DNA from 3 places in the Paenibacillus provencensis genome. Region 2 is predicted to be linked to each of the others. Evidence: riboswitches for the same ligand, from Rfam matches in the RefSeq annotation. Region 2 holds a riboswitch; each other region holds the start of a gene.
What was found. Region 2 has a riboswitch for cyclic di-AMP ahead of ACFQ3J_RS25710 (ubiquitin-like domain-containing protein). Riboswitches for the same ligand answer to the same signal wherever they lie in the genome.
Positions count from the first base shown of each region.

Region 1: it holds a riboswitch for cyclic di-AMP, as region 2 does, so the genes downstream of both, ACFQ3J_RS13420 (hypothetical protein) here and ACFQ3J_RS25710 (ubiquitin-like domain-containing protein) in region 2, are expected to answer to the same signal.
Region 3: it holds a riboswitch for cyclic di-AMP, as region 2 does, so the genes downstream of both, ACFQ3J_RS09105 (C40 family peptidase) here and ACFQ3J_RS25710 (ubiquitin-like domain-containing protein) in region 2, are expected to answer to the same signal.

Region 1 is NZ_JBHTKX010000001.1:2,769,694-2,776,839, reverse strand. It holds gene ACFQ3J_RS13440 (hypothetical protein) at 1-195, opposite strand, end outside; gene ACFQ3J_RS13435 (urease accessory protein UreF) at 473-1,171, opposite strand; tRNA gene ACFQ3J_RS13430 (tRNA-Leu) at 1,489-1,571, shown strand; gene ACFQ3J_RS13425 (glutathione peroxidase) at 1,750-2,229, opposite strand; cyclic di-AMP (ydaO/yuaA leader) riboswitch at 2,611-2,836, shown strand; cyclic di-AMP (ydaO/yuaA leader) riboswitch at 2,976-3,135, shown strand; gene ACFQ3J_RS13420 (hypothetical protein) at 3,276-3,689, shown strand; gene ACFQ3J_RS13415 (HAD family hydrolase) at 3,884-4,555, shown strand; gene ACFQ3J_RS13410 (serine hydrolase domain-containing protein) at 4,657-5,571, opposite strand; partial or broken gene ACFQ3J_RS13405 (GH36-type glycosyl hydrolase domain-containing protein) at 5,725-7,146, shown strand, end outside.
Region 2 is NZ_JBHTKX010000011.1:12,622-19,767, forward strand. It holds gene ACFQ3J_RS25705 (TatD family hydrolase) at 1-625, shown strand, start outside; cyclic di-AMP (ydaO/yuaA leader) riboswitch at 856-1,103, shown strand; gene ACFQ3J_RS25710 (ubiquitin-like domain-containing protein) at 1,381-2,607, shown strand; gene rnmV (ribonuclease M5) at 2,776-3,321, shown strand; gene rsmA (16S rRNA (adenine(1518)-N(6)/adenine(1519)-N(6))-dimethyltransferase RsmA) at 3,326-4,213, shown strand; gene yabG (sporulation peptidase YabG) at 4,307-5,212, shown strand; gene veg (biofilm formation stimulator Veg) at 5,472-5,750, shown strand; gene ACFQ3J_RS25735 (small, acid-soluble spore protein, alpha/beta type) at 5,992-6,174, shown strand; gene ispE (4-(cytidine 5'-diphospho)-2-C-methyl-D-erythritol kinase) at 6,325-7,146, shown strand, end outside.
Region 3 is NZ_JBHTKX010000001.1:1,894,546-1,901,691, reverse strand. It holds gene glgD (glucose-1-phosphate adenylyltransferase subunit GlgD) at 1-940, shown strand, start outside; gene ACFQ3J_RS09105 (C40 family peptidase) at 1,062-1,523, opposite strand; cyclic di-AMP (ydaO/yuaA leader) riboswitch at 1,530-1,667, opposite strand; gene ACFQ3J_RS09100 (DUF11 domain-containing protein) at 2,016-3,710, opposite strand; gene ACFQ3J_RS09095 (hypothetical protein) at 3,707-7,146, opposite strand, start outside.

The DNA of each region.
Region 1 (7,146 bases), on a different contig from region 2:
CCCTGGAAATGACGCCATTATATTGAAGTAATTAGAGCCCAGCCAATTCTCACGGGTAAGACATTCATAACGGGACATTTTCTCAGGAAGAGTGTGATTGTACGAGCATATCGTTCCGAAAGCATCAATAATGACAGTGGTCGTCTTGAAATCTTCGGACGAGGTCTTTATAAATAAGGGTTCGGCTTCGGGCAATTGTAGTCTCTCCCTATACATATATTGATATTTTTAATGGAACTAAGGTGTTATGTTGATATTTGAGTCCTCTTCCAAAAAAAAGTATGATCATATTATATACGTTATTACGTCATCTAACAATCATTAATCACTTACATACGTCGTTCTTTTTTGACAGTATAGGGTGGTATTATGACGAAAAAAAGCACGCTGGCAGAGGAGGGAGCCTGGCGTGCTTTTAAATATAGGGAGGGGCTTGGGAGGCCTGAAGAGGTGAGCTGGAGGGGAGTTAGGCTTAAGCTCTTGTATGTTCAATACCGGATTCGTGGAAGGGGAAGCCCGGTATGAGGGATTGCATTGACAGAATCGAGCTCTGGAAGGGCTGTAGACTTGCGCTTCTGGCTCTATTCCATTCTTCCTCGAGGTCACCGTCCAGTACGCTGGACAAGGCATTAATTTCACAGGCCTCAATATTTAATAGTCGTCTTGCGTGGATCAGGCATACATCCTTGGCGGCATGAAGATAACCGGAAGCTGCATCGTCAGCGGTAACCTCAAGCTGGCTATTGATCCAGGCGTGAACGACGGGGAGTGAGCCAACAGCATCATATCGATGGATAAGTTCTTCGAAATGCTCAAAGTCCATCCATGGATGCAGCGCTTTAGATAATTTGAGGAGGCGCTTTCCCATGGCTCTTGAAGATTCCCGTTTGTAAACGGGGGTTCGCTTGTTGTGAATGATCTTATCAATGAGGGCGATTCTCCACTCATCCTTCTGCTCCACCGCTGTGTAGATGGCTCTGATCGCCATGCCTTCCAACTGCACAAGACTTGGATGTAGCTCGCATCGCATGAATGTCTCCAGGTCGGTAGTCGTTTGAATCGTACCTTCCTCAATGTATGACTTGAGTCCGAAGGAATGAGAGAATCCTCCGACCTGCAGTGAGGAATCAAGCAGTTTTACATAATCTAGAAGCTTATTTCCTCTGTTCACCAGATTCGCCCCCTTATAGTGTTAAACGTGGTAACCATCTTGGTTGGAATTACGCGTTATGTATATGTCAACTTATTATATAATATCATTATGTTTGATATGTATTTTTACATAAAAATCCGATTTTTGTCAATAAAAAACTAAACATCAATATGAAAAGAGGTGACAAACCTTAATTCATGTTAAATATAATAACATATACATGACTTATTATTCTCTTCGGAAAAACTACAGCATAATTTGAAATAAACCCTTTACTTATAGGTTGTAGTTGTGTATAATATATTTTGTTGGCACGAAAATGCTATACAAGATGCGCGGTCGTGGTGGAATGGCAGACACGCTATCTTGAGGGGGTAGTGGGTGTATACCCGTGGAGGTTCGAGTCCTCTCGACCGCATCATAACGAAAGAGCTTGAAGCAATTGCTTCAAGCTCTTTTTTGGTGTGCCCAGTATGGGCTTCAACACGATATGACATAGAAGGTGAACAAAAAGAAGAGAAGTCTCTACTGAGGCTTCTCTTGGGGGATGATGATTTAGTCGATCGATTGTACATATTAGGATTTATGCAGGAATCCTATTTTAACAGCTTGGCGATATCCGCTCCAATCTTGTCCGGTGTCGTTTGTGGGCTGTATCTTTTCACGATATTTCCGTTCTGATCAATAAGAAACTTGGTGAAATTCCACTTAATTGTTTTGGATCCAAGTATACCTGGTGCATTGTTCTTCAAGTGCTTGAACAGCGGATGCGCCTCGTCACCATTCACTTTAATCTTCTCAAACATCGGGAAGCTTACGCCATAGTTCATTTGGCAGAACTCAGCGATTTCCTCATTTGAGCCGGGTTCTTGTTCGGCAAATTGGTTGCTGGGGAAACCGAGAATTTCAAAGGATTGATCATTGAATTTGTCATATAGCTCCTGAAGCCCTTTGTATTGAGGAGTTAATCCACATTTGCTTGCTGTATTTACGATCAAGAGTACTTTTCCTTTGTACTCCTCCATGCTTAATTTCTGACCCTTTAGTGTATTCACTTGATATTGATAAATCGACATGCCTTCATCCATCCCTTCCTAATTATTATGGAATATATAAATGATGCTTGTATAGCCGCTCTTATTCAATCTCTATATATATATATTGATAACAATTTAATTTTAAGCAATATATGAAGAAAGTCAAACATGGCTTAGAAAATGAATGAATATATTGTTGATGCCCAACTTGGTTATTTGAATTAAGCGAGAAATCGAGATAAACTTAGAACAGATTAGCTAAATGCACAGTGGTGAATGTTTTATTCTTATTCTATCCCAAAACAGCCCTAGATCGTCAAAATGAACTACTGCAGGAGCTTTACATCGATTTTCTACGGGTGTATGATTCATATCGTAAATCTTGAGCAAATGAAAACCTTATATTAGAGTAGTTTCTCATTGCTATGATAGCTTAATTTCTGCCTAATCTGGCGGAGAGCGGGGGAACCAAAGTTAGCAGAGTGCTTGATTCGGTGTGAGAGCCGAATGAAACACGCTTGCATGGGGTGAATTCTGAACCGAGGATTCATGTGGGAATCTCCATATGGAATCATCAGGAACAGATAGGACGACTCTCACCGTCCGAATCCGACAGCTAACCTCGTAAGCTGTACAGAGCTAAACTAAAGATGTGGAAGATACGCAAGGTTCTTCCTTCACTTCTTTACAGTGATTATTCTTTAGTTATCTTCTGTACGAACGTTTGAGAGAGGAATGATAAATCTTGTGAGCGATCAGCCACAGGGGTTTAGTCCTCTGTGGTTTTTGTTTGTGCGCTGAATTTTTGTCGATAGCAAAAAGCGGGGGACCCAGATGTGGATGCTTCAGATCCATGGGGTGAATTTCATGGCTCTTGCCATGAATAGGGCAATCTCTCTTGTCCGAATCCGACAGCTAACCTCGTAAGCGTAAAAAAGGGAGAGGCAGCAAGCCGCGTAGCATCTTATAACAGGTCATGTTTTGCCATGTTCTGATATAAAGGTGGGAGAGCACCGGGCATGCCTTTGATCTGTCGGTGTTCTTTTTTTGTTGTCTTTTTCTAAAACAGGGAGGATATTATTGTGATGAGTGATGAAGTTATTTTAGTTACGGCGCCGAATGAAGCCGCCAGAAATTTTATTCGATTATTAATGTACAAGAAGCTCTCTTTTGCTGTCCTGACAAATAGTGCGCAGGAAGAGAAGCAGGTCAAACGACTTGGAGTAGAGCACATTATACGTATGGATACTGCGTTTGCAAGTAAATGGCTGCTGCCTAATGCAACGGTAGGGCGTATTTTTATTTTTGAGAACAGCTTGAATCTGACCTGTCGGTTCTTGCAAATATGCAGACCATGGACACGTAAACCGATTACGATTATTACACAGCTGAATCATCCTCGCGGAGTATACCGCGGTATGGGTGCAGACCACGTTATTTTTACAATCAAGGGCGAAGTTGGATTCTTGCTAAATGGCGAACGGGCTGCCGTTAATTAATTGATCTGTACGTACACAGCAATAGAAGCAGGAGACTGCAGCTTGCAGCTAGTGTAGGTGCTTACGATACAGTTTGCGTAATTAGATATAGGGTTGATATACTGGAGTTAAAGAAAACATAGCATGTGAGACTCGTGATATAACCATGGGTCTCTTTTTCTATATTTACAGATGGAAAGGTTGAGAATGGCAATATGGGGAAATTTGATCATGTGAAATGGCTCTTTTTTGATATAGGAGATACTCTCGTAAATGAATGGGTTCCCGTTGATCACATTATCGGTCAATTTGTAAAGGAAGCAAATGGACTTGGGTATAACATCACGATGGAGGATGTTCGCAGTAAATTTATTCAGAGCTATTCGAATTATATAGCTTCTCCCATGCAATACGCGATTTCAGAGCTCGTGCCTTCCGAGGAAGACAGAGAGTATATCAAGTCAAGGCTCAAGTTTCAAAAGGAGCTGGAAGAGCCGTATGCTGAAGCTAGGGCCGTTCTCAAACAGCTGGGTGAGCGCTACAGGATCGGTATCATTGCCAATCAAAGTCCGGGTACGGAAGAGCGGATGGTGAAATATGGACTCCGTTCTTATGTGGATGTTATCGCTTGCTCGGCCGAACAGGGATTGTCCAAACCGGATATGCGCTTATATCAGTATGCTTTGAAAACAGCTGGAGCAGAGCCCAATGAATCCATCATGATTGGTGATCGAATTGACAATGACATTATCCCAGCCAAGTCACTTGGGATGCTTACAATTCGAATTATGCAGGGTTACGGCCGCTATCAGCCTTCCACTGATGATAAGGATACGCCGGACTTTACTGTAAATGATCTAAGCGCACTGACTGCACTGCTTCTATGAGCTATGAATCATAATACCGAGATTCTCTAAGCAGTGGATTTTGCAATATCCTCAGTCTAATAAGCTGTAGAGAATCTCAAGTTTATTTTGGTTCAAGTGACTTAGTCTAGAATAGGCAGAACTTCTTCCCACACCGCGTCAAGGATAGACTGTATACGATCTTCCTCGCTGTTAACAGCAATCACGGCTCTTCGATCTGGAATGATGACGAGAAGCTGACCGTGTGCCCCATCTCCTCGATAAGCTCCATGGGAACACATCCAAAACTGACAGCCATAGCCGAGCGACCAGTCTCCTTCACCGACAGAATCAATATGCTTGCGTGTCACAAATTTAATCCATTCAGCAGGCACCAGCTGTCTGCCCTCATATACGCCCTCGTCCAGCAGCAATTGACCGAATCTGCTTAATTCTTCAGTGCTGATCACGAGGCCCGCGCATCCCAGTGTGACCCCAAGAGGCGAGGTTTCCCATTCGACATGATGTATACCGAGAGGATCAAACAAACGAGGCTTCAAATAACGATGGACAGTCTCAGCGACTGCTGCTTGAATCAACGCCGAGATCATGAAGGTATCCCCGCTGCTGTAGGTGAACTGCTCACCGGGAGGTCTGTTCAGCGGCAGAGATAAGTAGTATTTGACCCAGTCTTTCTCAGCCAGTGATTTCCTCTCTGGCAGCCATAGCGGTGGAGAGTCATGTCCCGAAGACATCCGAAGCAAATCGTAAAGGGTGAGCTCATCAGGAGAAGGGATCATAGGGTCCTGAGAGTGATAAGTTGTATTATAGTTAAAAAATTCACCAAGCTTCGTATCTAGTGAGAGCTTTCCTTCCTCAATGGCAAGACCAGCGGCCATGCTCGTAAACGATTTGCTGATCGAATGCTGCTGACGACGTATGTCAAGGTCCTGGTTCCATTCTCCAATCGTCCTGCCATCCTGCAGTACACGAATCGAAAAGACGTTTAAGTCTTGCGATCTAATCTTCTCCACAAAGCCGCTTAATGTACGTATCATAGGTTCCTCCATTCCTGTTCCGCCAGCAATCATCTGACTCAGGATACATGAAAGTAAAAAGCTTCGAAACGTTTAGAATAGTACTCTGAATTTCGTGAATTATGGTATTACAGGGGCATATGAAAGTCAATATCTCCAGGTAAGCTTTTTAGACTGTTTGAAATCGGATTTAACTACGTTCGATGGTATTATAAATTGAAGGATGACATGCTCGTCATCACGAATTTTACATCAGTGGACCGTCCAGAAGTTCAGCTTCAGATTCATTCTGAGAACGGCTGCAGCTATCGGTATTTGTTAACCAATCAGATGACAATGAATGTCAATGAGTATGAGGTACCCGTGCACTGTACAGCGAAAGAGAGCAAGTTGATATTTACAGCAGATTCATCTGCCGTAAATCATGAGGTGTACCCTGAGCTAACCTATGCAATGTGGATTGATGGCGCGGAATTTCAGATTCATGACGAGACTTGTCTTGCTGAAGGGGTAATGCCGGGAGATGCATCTCTGACTGTTTTACAAATTTCGGAAACGAAGAACTGGACTTTAACGATGCAGGGATGGCTGGACGGCAAGTCACTATCCCCGAATACTCCTAATTTTACGGATGAGAAAGAAGAGTACCGTGCATTTTTTCGCAGTGTAATGAATGGGTTCCATTTGAAATTTCCTGATCAAGAGCGCTCTAAAGCGTTATTCAAAGTTAATTCCCTTGCCTGGTGGTATACGCATAATATGCTGGTTCATTATTCGGTTCCGCACGGACTTGAACAATACGGAGGAGCTGCATGGGGGACGAGGGACGTATGCCAAGGTCCTGTGGAATATTTCATGGCGACACAGAAGTATGAACAAGTCCGAGATATTCTTAAAATGGTATATGCTCACCAATATGAGGACGACGGAAATTGGCCGCAGTGGTTTATGTTTGACCGATATTACAAGATCCAGCAGGAAGAAAGTCATGGCGACATTATCGTATGGCCTCTGAAAGTGCTCAGTGATTATCTAATAGCTACACAAGATTACAGTATACTGAATGAGCGGGTTCCGTATACGTTAAAGCACAGCTTTATTTTTAGCAAAGAAACCTATACAACTCATCTATATGGAGAATCCAGAGGAAATAAAGCCTATGCTCCATCCTTCCGATGTGGAGACGGGGATTCAGTATCGTCTGCTCCCGATGACGAGAAGTATGATCGCTGAAATGCTTAGTCCGGAGCAGGCCGAATCCCATTACGAATTGATTGAAAGACGTTTATTTTGCCCGGATGGCGTAAGACTGATGAACAGACCCGCCCTTTATGCCGGAGGTGTAAGCACGCATTTCAAGCGGGCTGAGCAGGCGTCTAACTTTGGGCGTGAGGTTGGTCTCCAGTATGTTCATGCCCACATAAGATACGTAGAGGCCATGGCAAAGCTTGGCTATAAGGATGAGGTGTGGAGCGGACTTGGTTTAATTAACCCGATTGGCATCACCGAAGTAGTTCCAAATGCTGAACTGCGGCAAAGTAATGCTTACTTTAGCAGCTCTGATGGCAAATTCAGCAACCGATATGAAGCTCAGGA
Region 2 (7,146 bases):
GAAACTTGCCGAAACCTATGATTTTATCTATGCGGCAGTAGGCTGGCATCCTGTCGATGCCATCACGATGAAGGATGGAGATCTGGAATGGATTGCATCATTATGTAAACACGAGAAGGTCGTTGCGATCGGTGAAATCGGTCTGGATTATCATTGGGATACTTCTCCCAAGGAAGTTCAGCATGAGGTGTTGCGCCAACAAATTGGACTGGCTAGAGAGATCGCCATGCCGATTGTCATTCATAACCGAGATGCGCATGAAGATATTATTCGAATCCTACGTGAAGAGAAAGCACATGAAGTGGGCGGAGTGATGCATTCCTTCTCAGGAAGCTGGGAAACAGCAAAAATGGCGCTGGATATGGGTTTTCATATCTCCTTCGGAGGGCCGATTACGTTCAAGAATGCAAAGCAGCCCAAGGAAGTGCTAGCAAAAGTACCCCTTGACCGGCTCTTGATCGAAACGGATTCGCCATACCTGACACCACATCCATTCCGCGGCAAGAGAAATGAGTCTGCTCATGTGGCCCTGGTGGCAGAAATGGCAGCAGAGCTGAAGGGCATTTCTGTGGAGGAATTAGCAGAGATTACGACCGCAAATGCACTGGAACGATTTGGTATTTGATAAAATAGAGAGAAAAACAGGTGAAAAAGTGAGTAAAACGGAGCGATTAAACTTTTTGTAAGAGTTTTCCGCTGATTATTACAAATTTTTAACCAATTATTTAGAAAAACATAGTTGAATACTGCTTTACAACATGCATCGAAACAGGATATCATCGTTTCAGTGAATTGTTGATTGTTGGTAAAGTCCATTTTACATTCATTTGATTTACCACTTTGAATTCACTTCATGAGTCATTCTCGCTGAATCTTTTGTATTAAACAAAGAACGGGGGAACCGATATAGTGGTCTGCTGCTAGGCAGAAGATTTAAAATTAAGAGAGTTGTCTCTCTTCATGGACCACTGTATTTGATTTCAACATTTGAGTCTTGGGGTGAACGTAAAGGACAGCTGCCATGAGCAGCCTGGATCTGACGCGAGGGCGACTCTTACGCCCGAACCCGACAGCTAACCCCGTAAGCGTATTGAAGAGGCAAAACTCGTGCATGATGTTTCCGATATTCTCATTTGGACTTATCGGAGCCACGAAAGAGTTCCTCTTAAACTCTTTTTTGGCTTCTTTGCTTTAGGAGAATAAAAGTTACATTGTCGTCATACTGTTGGTTAACAGGAGGTGACATCATGCTGCGAAGAGTGGCACATGATGCAGAATCGGACGGGAGTTTCTCCGGTTTTGTAGACAAATCGGTATAGTCGCGTCAAATACAATCATGCAATACTCTTGACGGCGGGACTATGAAGGAGGACGGAGGAAGTGGGAAATTTCCAACTAGAGGAGACCCATGAGTCACCATCATCCAGCAAGTCTTTCGCGTTGCGATGGAAGCATGAGAATCTGCGTCAGATCACACTAGTCGCAATCTTCTCAATCGCACTGTTAGTCATGATCTCACTCATTGTGTATGGTCAGGGAGGCAAGGAAATTTCAATCGTCGTGGACGGCAAGGCTCAAACCTTGGAAACGCGTGAAGGAATGCTTAGTGAAGTGCTGGATGAGCATTCAATCGCAGTCAGTCCGCATGACGAAGTCTCGATGTCTTTGAGTGATGAGATTGAAGATGGGGATCGAGTAACTATTAACCGGGCTGTAGCGATTAACGTAACGGCAGACGGTGAGACAGAGCAAATTTATACGACACAAGATACAGTTAAGGAAGCACTTGCTGCACATAGCATCGAAGTATCAGAAGATGATAAAGTATATCCCGCTGCTGACACTGCGGTGAAGGCGGATCTTAATATTCGAGTAGTCCGGGTGACCAAGCAAACAGCAACACAGGAAGCTTCCATTCCGTTCAAGGTGATCAAAACGGCTGACCCAAGCTTGTACAAGGGCGATAACCGGGTCATTCAGAGCGGCAAGGAAGGTGTAATCGTTCAGACGATCGAGAAGACCTTCCAGGATGGCGAATTGGTGTCCAAGAAAATGACGGGCAAGAAGGTTGAATCCAACCGTGTTGACAAAGTCATTGCCGTAGGAACGAAGAAGAAGCCTGAACCTGTTCAGGAGACCGTAGTTGCCGCTGCAAGCACGACTGAATCCACAGCTGCAGCTAAATCTTCTAATGCTTCCTCTTCGAAATCATCAGCAAGCCTTGCTGATAAAGTGAAGAAGGTATCTGCTTCCAGTGACAGCGAATCCGTCACGAAGGACGGAGTTACGTTTAAGGCCAAAAAAGTACTAAGCAATGTATCTATGACGGCTTATTCCTCTGAACAAGAGGGTATTGGTACGAAGACGGCTTCCGGCACGCGTGTACAGGAAGGACGTACTATCGCAGTTGACCCTGATGTGATCCCTCTTGGATGGTGGGTATACATTGAAGGCGTAGGATTCCGTCGTGCTGAAGATACAGGCGGCGCAATTAAGGGCAACAAAATTGATGTGTATTATGACAGCTTAGAGCAGGCTATCCATTTTGGCCGTAAAAAAGGTAAAACAGTATACGTTATCGGTCCGGTGAAGCCGGAACTGAATTAAAATATATTTTACAATCACGTCCCTGATGTTATAGTATTAACAACAAGATTAGGTGATGCTATATAAGGTGAACGAAAGTTTAGACAGCAAGTCTATCGTTTGCCCCTTAACATGCAGAAGAGGAGCTTTTCCTCTTCTCTTTTTGTTTAGAAAGGAAGTCATGTGGTCATGATTAAAGAAATCATTGTCGTTGAAGGCAGAGATGATACCGTAGCCATCAAGCGTGCAGTGGATGCAGATACGATTGAAACCGGCGGTTCCGCTATAAACAGCCGAATACTTAAAAAAATCGAGCTTGCCCAGCAAAGAAGGGGTGTTATCGTCTTTACGGACCCCGATCATGCAGGCGAGCGAATTCGCAAGATTATATCAAACAAGATTCCTGGCGTGAAGCATGCGTTCATTAAGGAGCAGGATGCGACCCGCAAAGGCGATATTGGTGTAGAGAATGCATCTCCCGACTCAATACGGGCAGCACTGTCCAAGGTGCATACAACCTATGATGGTGCAGAGCCGCTTATAGACTGGCAAGATCTGATCGAAGCTGGACTTATCGTCCATAAGGACGCTGCGAATCGGCGTATGATGCTGGGCAACATTCTGGGTATAGGATATTGTAATGGCAAGCAGCTGCATAAGCGGCTGACGATGTTCCAGATTAGCCGTGAGGAATTTGTACGAGCACTAGAGCAAATAGAACGTGAGGGATCGTGAGAACGTGAAAAATATAGATGAGATTGCAACGCCAAGACGAACGAAAGAGATCATTGCAAGACACGGGTTTTCTTTCAAAAAAAGCCTGGGACAAAATTTTCTGATCGACCAAAATATTCTTCATAAAATTGTGGATGCAGCTGATCTCAATGAACATAAGGGGGCACTTGAGATTGGACCGGGAATCGGTGCACTGACAGAGAAGCTTGCACAGCGTGCAGGGAAGGTGACGGCGGTTGAGATTGACCAACGCTTGATTCCGATCCTTACAGAAGTGCTGGAACCTTACTCTAATATATATGTACATCATGGAGATGTTCTTAAAACAGATCTTCCTGAATTGTTTGCTGAAAATTTCGCGGGTATGGATAAGGTCAGCGTTGTTGCTAATTTGCCTTACTATGTAACGACACCTATATTGATGAGGCTTCTCGAGGAGAAGCTGCCGCTCGACAGCATTGTTGTCATGATTCAGAAGGAAGTTGCAGAACGAATGGCTGCTTCCCCGGGAACGAAGGATTATGGGACGCTCAGCATCGCGGTTCAATATTACAGTGAGCCTGAACTGGTATGCATCGTACCCCACACGGTATTTATTCCGCAGCCTAATGTTGAATCCGCAGTCATCAAGTTAAAGGTAAGAGAGAAGCCTCCCGTTGAAGTGAAGGATGAGAAGTTTTTCTTTGAAGTTATCCATGCTTCATTTGCACAGAGACGGAAGACAATTGCTAATAATCTAAAGAGTCGTTTCTTTACAAAAGAAAACAGAGACCAGCTGGAGCCCATGCTGGAGGCGGCTGGGATTGAACCTACGAGACGAGGGGAGACACTCAGTATTGAGGAGTATGCTCGTTTAAGCGATGTCTTGCTGGAAGCCGGAATAAGGCTCTAACAAGCTTATCACTCGTGTTTCCGGAAATTAAGAAAAAGAGATGAACCAAAGCCCTGCCTCGCCCATAACATAGGGTTAGAGGTGATAACGTTGATGAATATAGGAGACTTGGTCGTTCGGAAATCGTATGGGGGAGATATCACGTTCCGAGTGGAGGGCCTCAAGGAGAATAAAGCATACATTAAAGGGACCGAATTCAGGCTCTTTGCGGATTCTCCTCTGAATGATCTGATCAGAGTGCCATATGAGCCAGAGACGAACAAAACCAGGCTGGCACATATTAAAGCAAATGAATCTTACTCGCTATTGCAGAAGCATCGTCTGGAGCAAGCACAGCGTAACCAGGCGGGGTTGGTTGATGAGTGGAACAAGAACACACAGACAGAGTCTCCTTCTTTTTTTGAAATGCCTGGCAAGGTGCTCCATTTGGATGGAGACCCCAATTATCTTAAGAAAAGTATGGCATTGTATGACAGACTACGTGTACCTGCCGAAGGACATTATGTACATGAAGCTTCAATGGCGGATACGTTATATCGGCTCTTGCCACGCTCACGCCCTGATATTGTTGTCATTACAGGCCATGATGGGGTATTAAAGGGCAGACAGCCCTATGATCTGTATAACATCAATCATTATAAGAACTCATCCAACTTCATTGCAGCCGTCCAGGTAGCCAGACAATATGAGTGGCATTTGGATGCGCTGACGATCGTTGCAGGTGCATGTCAGTCTCATTTCGAAGCACTGATTCGTGCAGGAGCAAATTTCGCCAGCAGCCCTAGCAGGGTATTAATACATGCGCTTGATCCCGTGTATGTGGCAGCGAAGGCGGCGTTTACCTCGGTGAAGGATACCATTAACATAAATGATATCATCCATCACACCATTAGCGGCAGTGAAGGTGTCGGTGGACTTGAGTCCAGAGGGAGCTATCGGATTGGATTACCGCCCCTTCAGGATCTGTCCACCCTTAAGGTCTCGCCAGCGGCTATCTAAAGCTTACTGAAGAAGTATATATAGCATATAGACTCCTTAATTTGAAGGGGTCTTTTTTTGCTTCGTTTAACAAGGGTTAATCGTGTTAAAAATCAGTGAGCTAGAAGCAAATGGGATTGGAAAAGCGTTGTGCTATGTTAAAGCGATAATTTTGCTAAAATATTCGTTGACAACTCAATTTTGATGCTGATATAATTGATCATTTGACAAACTCTGAAAGTCCTTGTATAATGGACAAGGAAAGAGGTGGTCGTTAGCCATGGCTAAAAATTCGCTATTGGATATCAAACGCAGTCTCGACGCTCATGTTGGCCAGAAGATTCTACTTCGTGCAAACGGTGGACGCCGCAAGACAATTGAGCGTACTGGTGTATTGGAAGAAACGTACCCTTCTGTTTTTATTGTGAAGCTAGATCAAGAACAGCAAACGTTTAAACGGGTGTCTTACAGTTACGCCGATATATTGACTGAAACAGTACAGGTTTCAGTATATGATCCTGAGCAAGTGATCAGCGAAATATCGTACAACGAAGTGTAAGCTTGATTTCAAGGCGGCTCTCGTCCATTTATGGACGGGGCCGTTTTTTTTTATTGCGCAAGTGAGAGGATTAGCTTCCAGCTCCGTCTTATTAAGTGTGAGAGAGCTGGTGCGTGCTTAAGGAGGGCGTATAAGCATAGGCTTAACAAACGTTTATCCACTGCGAATATTGTTAACCCGCATGAGGCATAATAACGATCGAAACATGAAATTATGAGTCCCCTAATAAGGAGGAAGCCTTATGAGCCGCAGAAGACGCAGTGTAATGTCAGAAGAGCTCAAGTATGAGCTGGCCAAGGACCTGGGCTTTTATGATACCGTTCAACAAGAAGGATGGGGCGGGATAAAAGCCAAGGATGCAGGCAATATGGTGAAGAGGGCTATACAGCTTGCAGAGCAGGCAGCACGCAAAGGTCAAGAATAACGAAGAAGGGCCCCCTGAATACAACAGGGGGCTTTTATATATTTTAAAAGAATGAAGCAATTGTGCAGGTAAAAATATGACTTGACAGCCCGCTTTTGATATAATATGTTAAGTTGTCTTGAGGGAATAGCTGAGGGTGGGTGAGTCGCCTTGAAAATTTATGAAAAAGCTCCTGCGAAAATTAATTTGATGTTGGATGTATTACATAAAAGAAGCGATGGTTATCATGAAGTAGAAATGATTATGACCATGGTTGATCTTGCTGATCGGATTGAAATGTCAGAAATCAAGCGGGATACAATCATGATATCAAGTCAGGCGGGATATATCCCCCTGGATGAGAAGAACTTGGCCTTCCAGGCTGCCAAGCTGGTGAAGGATAGATACGATGTCAAGAAAGGTGTATACATTCACCTGGATAAGAAGATTCCCGTCGCAGCCGGTCTTGCAGGCGGCAGCAGTGACGCTGCGGCAACCCTGAGAGGTTTAAACAAGCTGTGGGGTCTTGGTATATCTGATGAAGAGCTGAGGCTCCTGGGTGCGGAGCTCGGCTCGGATGTACCTTTTTGTATAACAGGAGGAACAGCACTAGCTACAGGAAGAGGAGAGAAGCTTCATCAGCTTCCGAATCCACCGCAATGCTGGGTAGTGCTGGCGAAGCCGCCGATTAACGTATCTACAGCAGAGGTATATGGTCGTGTACGCAGCGATCAGATTGAGAGACATCCATCCGCCAAAAGAATGGAAGATGCGATTCGCAATCAGTCTTTTGCAGGGGTTTGTAAGGAACTGGGTAATGTATTAGAGGATGTGACCTTGCAGCTGCATCCAGAAGTAGGCCAATTGAAGGAAGCCATGATTAAGCTCGGAGCTGACGGAGTTCTCATGTCTGGAAGTGGACCTACCGTCTTCGGTCTTGTATCGAAAGAATCGAAGGTGCCGAGGATTTATAATGGCCTGCGAGGATTTTGC
Region 3 (7,146 bases), on a different contig from region 2:
GTTGTTTGTCCGCCGAAAATATCGATCCCTAATGGATCATTTAGGGGAAGGAGCGCCATGGGACTTGGATCGCAAGAATGGAGGATTGTTCATATTGCCACCGGATTGGAATGATCCTACCGACAGGTCCAAGGGAGACTTACAGCATTTTCATAACAATCGTGATTTTTTCATGAGAGGGACTGGAACGCATATTATTCATACCGGCAGCCAGCATCTCTATACAGCTGATTATAGAGAGATGTTTAATAATCATATGGAAACACAGGCTGACATCACCTTGCTGTATAAAAGAGTAGATGAAATCCTCCCCGAACATGCTTCATGCATCCGGATGGATGTGGACAACGGATGGGTCACAGGGATGCATGGAGAAGGTGGACATCCTAATATCTATTTGGGTGCATTTATTGTGGAGAAGCAGCTATTCTTGAAATTAATAGAACACTGTATTGCTCATGGCCAGAACCATTTCTTTCGAGATGGAATTCAGAACAACCTGGCCAATCTCAAGATCGCTGCTTATGCTTATAACGGATATCATGCCGTGATTAACTCCGTAGACAGCTATTATCGCATTAGTCTGGAACTGCTTCAGCAAGAACAATACAACCAGCTGTTTAAATATCATGAGGTGCATACCAAGATTAAGTATGAACCGCCAACTCGTTATTTAGAGCATGCAGAAGTCAATAATTCCTTGATTGCGAACGGATGCGTTATTGGAGGAACCGTGGAGAACAGCATCATTTTCAGAGGAGTTAAAATACATAGCGGGGCGCAAATACGCAACTCGATTATTATGCAGAAATGCGTAATTGAGGAGAATGCGGTGCTTGAGAACGTGATATTGGATAAGGATGTACACTTATCTGTGGATCGCAAGCTGATCGGTGATGTTAAGAAGCCTTATGTGATTGCGAAGAGCAGCCAAATCTAAACGCTATGCTCCATGCGGGCTGAGCAGGCGTACACAGCAGAAGGTCCAGGAATCATTCCTGGACCTTCTATCATGGCTATACGCTTATGTTGTTTGAGAAATAATAGATCGGGTAATGTAATTATAATCCAGCTCTTTTAGCAGAGGCCGGGCTAAGCATTCTTTTGGCGCCGTAATACTTGGAGCTCCAATAGCCTTTGTTAATAGGTGTAATAGCAATCCCTTTGGAAGAAGTAGCGGAGACAAATTGGTTATTGCCAAGATAGATTCCTACATGTGAAACACCGGATCCACTAGTATTAAAGAAGACGAGATCTCCCTTTACAAGCTCAGATTTCTTGATAGCCTGTCCTTTATGAAATTGCTGTTTGGAGCTATGAGGCAGATTTACGCCAAGCTGCTTATATACATAACGAGTAAATCCAGAGCAATCAAACCCAGAAAGGGTCGAACCGCCATATTGGTATGGTATGCCTACCGTATTGTTAACTGTTTTGGATAGAATGGAAGCCGATGCTTCTGTGACTCCTGCGGAGAATAATAGAGCGAACCCTAATGCCGCAGCTGTTAGTGTCTTTTTCAAAGTAAATAATACTCCTTCCAATGCCTGCGAGGTTAGCTAAGGATTCGGTTGAAGGTTCCCTATGATCACTTCATATTGATCAATTCACCCATAAAATGGTCGGGTCCCCCGCTTCTTGGTGCTAGAATTCGGCAGTTATCAGTCATTCACCTAAAGATTTCGACAACGAAGTGACATTAATAATTACGAAATTGTTACTTTATCTATTCTTGGATTTTATCACTCACTGGTATATTTATCAACTCTCTTTTCCGAAGTTTGGCATAGTTTTTTCGTTTTTATGTAAAATAACGGTTTAAACACTCGTTAATCCGTAGGTATAAGAAATGTAGAATGGATCATTTGTTCATAAATTTCTAACAAACTTGTAATTAGTTTCTGTCGAACTGAGTAGAATGAAGATTTTGCATAAATCCTAAGAATTAAAAATCCCTCCCTCTCTTCCTAAGAAGGAAGAGAGAGAGGGATTCTTATATCATGAAATATCTATTCCTATTCATCATGCTGCTCGATTACGATGATGTATTCATTCGAATTGACTTCCAGTGTATATTCCTCATTCTCAAACAAATAAGTGAATAATGCAGTGACATACCCTTTTAACAAATCGGATGGTAAGAGTCCGTCGATCTTCACACGAACGATATATTCAATTTCAGCATACTCTCCCGGCTCAAGAACACCGATGAAGAGTATCCCATTTATTAAATCTTGTGTATAGAAGACCCTCGTCGTCCCATCTTGTAAGCGCAAGTGACCTGATATAAGCTCGGTACCCGGTGGGGTGAGGCCTCTCAGCGATAGAGCTGCAGCTAGATTTCCAGTATTGCGAATTAAGATCTGAATGGTCACCTCGTCACCCCGTTCAACCCGGGCAGGGTATGAGGTAAGCACCGCCTGAATAACAGGAGCAAGAAATAATACCTGGACCTCTGCTTCCTCTCGGAGCGAGACCGTTCTGCTATCTGACAGTCGATACGTAAACTGAAGGGATGCTTGATTCATCAAATTCATCTGAGATATCCGGGAATATGGTGTAAAGGATATAAGGGCTCGATACGTGATGACGGTTCTAGAACGTGGAAACAAAGTGCCCAGCCGTATACCGATCACAGGATTTGCATTTTGAACTTCAACCCCGTTAATTCGAACAGAATGATCCTGGAAGATAAGACCTTGTGGAAAATTCATATAGTAAACAGCCTCAATCGGAAGATCTCCTTCATTCAGTATCGTAGCGGTAAACTGAGCAGCTCCTCCATAGGTGACTTGCTCAGGCATTACCGTTACGATCATGTTCACAACAGGATCAACCGGTGACAGCACAACTTCATTGGAACCAGTCTGAACAAGCACCCCGTCAGAGGTGTAAGATACGAGTACTTCACTGGATAAGGGACTACTAATGCTCAGCACACGTACCTGGTATGTCAGCTGTATAACCTCCCCAGGGTTAATGACCGGAAGTATAAAGCCTTGAACAGGATCTAGACCCGGAGAGATGATACCGTTAAGCACCACACTCCCCGGCACAAAGCTCATCCCTGCAGAGAGCAATACGCTTAATCTCGCATTGACCACTGGTACAGTGCCCGTATTTTGAATCGTTATTGTAAATGTAATGACATCTCCAACAAAGGTTTGCATAGTGTTTGCTCGCTGAGATATGATGAGCTGCGCATTCGCAAGTGAGATTCGTACACCGTTTGAAGTAATATCCCTCCTAATTATTCGACCATCCAACGTTTGAAAAGTATACGCTGCGCTTGCCACATTGTAGAGCTCGTTAGAAGGCGGGAGGCTCGTGACGATTGTCTGAAAACGGATATTCGTGGCAGACTTGCTGGCAACGATGCCTATATTTAGACCTGAGGTTATGTCTGCCCCCGGAAGAGGCTGCCCATTTATAAGGACGCTGTTAGCAATAAATTGCAGGTTCTCCGGGATCGCATCCCGCACAATCACCTCTGCATCTGCATTTCCAGTGTTAGAAATATTCAGCTCATAAGTGATGATGCTGCCCAGTCCTGCTTGCGTTACCGAAGCCGATTTCTCGAGTGTAATTACCGGGCCCGTTAGTGGAATGCTCACCAGATTGGAATAAGCTACTCCATCCGAAGCTCCTGATATAAAGGTAACTGACGTTTGGTTCTGAAGACGGCGTTCCTGATTAGGATCAAGGCTCATATCATGACAACCTGCACCTGGAATGTGACGGTGACAGAGCTACCTTCTTCAATGGTCCCTACATTTATGCCTGAATTCGGATTTGCCGAAGGTCTTGGCGCACCGTCTACGGTAACACTGCCGGTGACAAAAACAGTACCTGCAGGTACAGGGTCAACCATGATGACATTGTTCACTTCAGTAATTCCGTTGTTGGTGATAACGACAGTATACGTGATGATATCTCCGACGACAGCATCAATAGCAGGTGAGCTCTTTACCACAGAGACTTCTGGCGAAGATACCGGAATTACCAGCACATTGGAGCTGACTGTTCCCGATAATACACGTCCATCTGGCGGAGAGTAAGTATAGTTACCGGTGGCCTGATTCACTAACTGCTGGGGATTCGGCAGAATATCCACAACGACTTGAAATGTTACGGTAATTGAAACGCTATTTCCAGGCTGCACCACACCAACCGGTATGCCCGTTTCTGGATTGACTCCCGGCTGAGGAACTCCGTTAATGAGTACGCTGTTTGGAACGAGTACCGCACCGGTAGGAATGTCATCAAACAAGACGATATCTGCTGGCAAGTTGCCGTTGTTCGTCAAGCTAAGGAAATACACGATCGTATCACCAACGGTGGCGTTGGATGAGCTTGCCGTTTTGACAAGATTAAAGATCGGCTGATAGATGGCAGTAGACACCGTATTGGAATAAGAAGCACCGGTAAAGGTCCCTGTTGTATAGCTGATCGATGATTGATTACTAATGATATACGGTGCAGGAGGCAGTGCATTGATACTGACTGCAAAGGTAACCGTTGCTGATGCTCCGGGCGCAAGTGTTCCGATGCTGATTCCTCCTGCAGGATTCGCATTAGGCTGGGTAACACCATTAATCGTCACACTGCCGGGAACAAAGCTGCTCTGGGAAGGAAGAACATCAGATAGAACAGCGTTGGTGACGTTGGTTATACCGTTATTGGTAACCAGAACGCTGTACGTTAGTGTGTCACCTACCACTGCAGTAGGAGCAGAGACACTCTTAACTAATGAGACGTTCGGCGAAGAGACCTGAATTTGCAGCAGGTTCGAAGTAAAGGAGCCATTTAACGTACGGCCATCCGGCAATGTATAGGTAAAGGTTGAATTCGCCTGGTTGGATAGCTGCTGACTTACAGGCAGGCTGTCTACAGTTACAGAGAAGAGGACAGTTGCTGTTGTGGAGATGACCCCGAGGTCAATCCCTGCTGCAGGATTTGCACCTGCTACAGGTGATCCATTTACAATGACACTGTTAGGAACGAGTGTTGTTCCGGCAGGAATATTATCCGTAAGGATGACATTTGCCCCATAATTGCCGGTATTCGAGTATTCGATGCTATAAACGACAGTATCTCCCACTGTCGCATTAACCGTGTTCGCTGACTTTACTGCAGTCAAAATCGGTTGAAATACAGGAGTCGTAACGGTATTGGAGAAGGCGCTCCCCGAGAAAGTACCGGAAGTAAAGGTAACCGTCGTCCGGTTTGTAACCTCTGCAGGTGTTGTAGGAGGCAGAGCGTTTACCTGTACCTGAAAAGTAACATTGACGCTGGCCCCCGGCGGAATGCTTCCAATGTTAATGCCGGTAGAAGGATTGGCTGTGGGAATAGGTGCTGCATCCACGGTTACACTTCCGGGAACAAAGGTTGTAAATGAAGGCAACGGGTCGCTCAAAATTACGTTATTTATCGCTGCAATGCCGTTATTCGTGACGTTAACACTGTAAGTATTTACATCCCCCACGGATAGCGCCGTCAGCGCAGATATTTTTACTACCGCCACATTGGGAGCGGACACCGTTATGACAGAGATGTTGGACACGGTGCTGTCACTTAAGGTTCGGCCGGAAGGCAGGGTGTAAGCATACGCAATAAAGGATTGGTTTGACAGAATTTGCGGATTCGGCAGTGTGTCGATAACGACCGAGAACATAATGGTTGTAGAAGTGCCGGGAGCCACGACTCCACTCGGAATGCCTACTGCCGGATCGGCTCCTGGAGCAGGCAGACCGTTAATCAATACACTGTTAGCGACCAGAGACGTCCCCGCCGGGATCGGATCGGTTAATGTGAATGATGCAGCATAGTTGCCTGAATTCGCTACACTGATGGTGTAGGTTATTGTGTCTCCGACGGTCGCATTGATGCTGCTTCCTGATTTGACAGCGCTAAGCACAGGCTCATATACCGGGATGATCGGAGTGTTGGAATATGTGGTACCTGTAAATGCGCCAGAAGAATAAGTGACTGCTGCCTGATTCGTGATTTGTGGAGGACTTGGCACAGTGTCAACACTCACGTTGTAGGTGACCGTAGTAGAGGTTCCAGGTGTAATGGTGCCCAGATTAATTCCCCCCGAAGGAAATGCGGTAGGATCAGGAATGCCGTTAATCGTCACACTGCCCGGAATGAAGGTCGTACCTGGTGTAGAATCTGAAAAGAGGACATTCGTGATCGGAGCAATTCCTCGATTAAGGGTGGTTACCGTAAAGGTGATAATATCCCCAACTGAAACATCTGCCAGTGAGCTGGACTTTGTGACTTCTACATCCGGGGAGGACACCGGAAAGCTTACAGTATTAGATACCGCAGTACCGGTTAAAGTCCGATTATCCGGAGGCGTAAAAGTAAAGACAGAGGATGCCTGATTGGTAATTAACTGAGGTGACGGCAGGGACGTAACCACGACGGCAAAAGAAACGGATATGCTCTGACCCGCAGCAATGGTTCCGATACTGACCCCATCACTGATTACAACACCCGGAACCGGACTGCCCTGAACAATAACACTATTAGGCGAAAATGTGGTTCCTGCCGGAATGGTGTCGGAAAGAACCAAATTGGCTGCCAGATTACCTGCGTTGGTAACAACAACGGTATATACAATGGTATCACCTACTGTTGCGTTACTTGTACTTGCTGTTTTTTGCAGAGAAATTTGCGGCTGAATGACAGGAATGGTGGATGTATTGGAGTTCGATGTACCCGAGAAGACGCCGGATGTGAAGCTTACGGTTGATTGGTTATTAATCTCTGAAGGCACTGCCATTGTCACATTCACCTCAAAAGTTACGGTCGCGATGGCTGCAGGAGCCAAGCTGCCGATTGGAATGCCTGATTGCGGAGATGCAGATGGAAGGGGGGTTCCATTTACAGTCGCGCTCCCAGGAATGAAGGAAACTTGGGATGGAAGCATATCGCTGAGCACGATGTTATTGATTGCTGCGCCTCCATTGTTTGTAACGACAAGCGTATAGATAATGGAATCTCCCACAATAGCCGTTGTTCTGGAGGGAGTCTTGCTTAGTGTTACATTTGGAGCAGAGACGTTAACCGTAACCGTATTCGATGAAGCTGTACCGGATAGTGTTCTTCCGCTTCCTGTCTGGTAGAAGTAGTTCACGT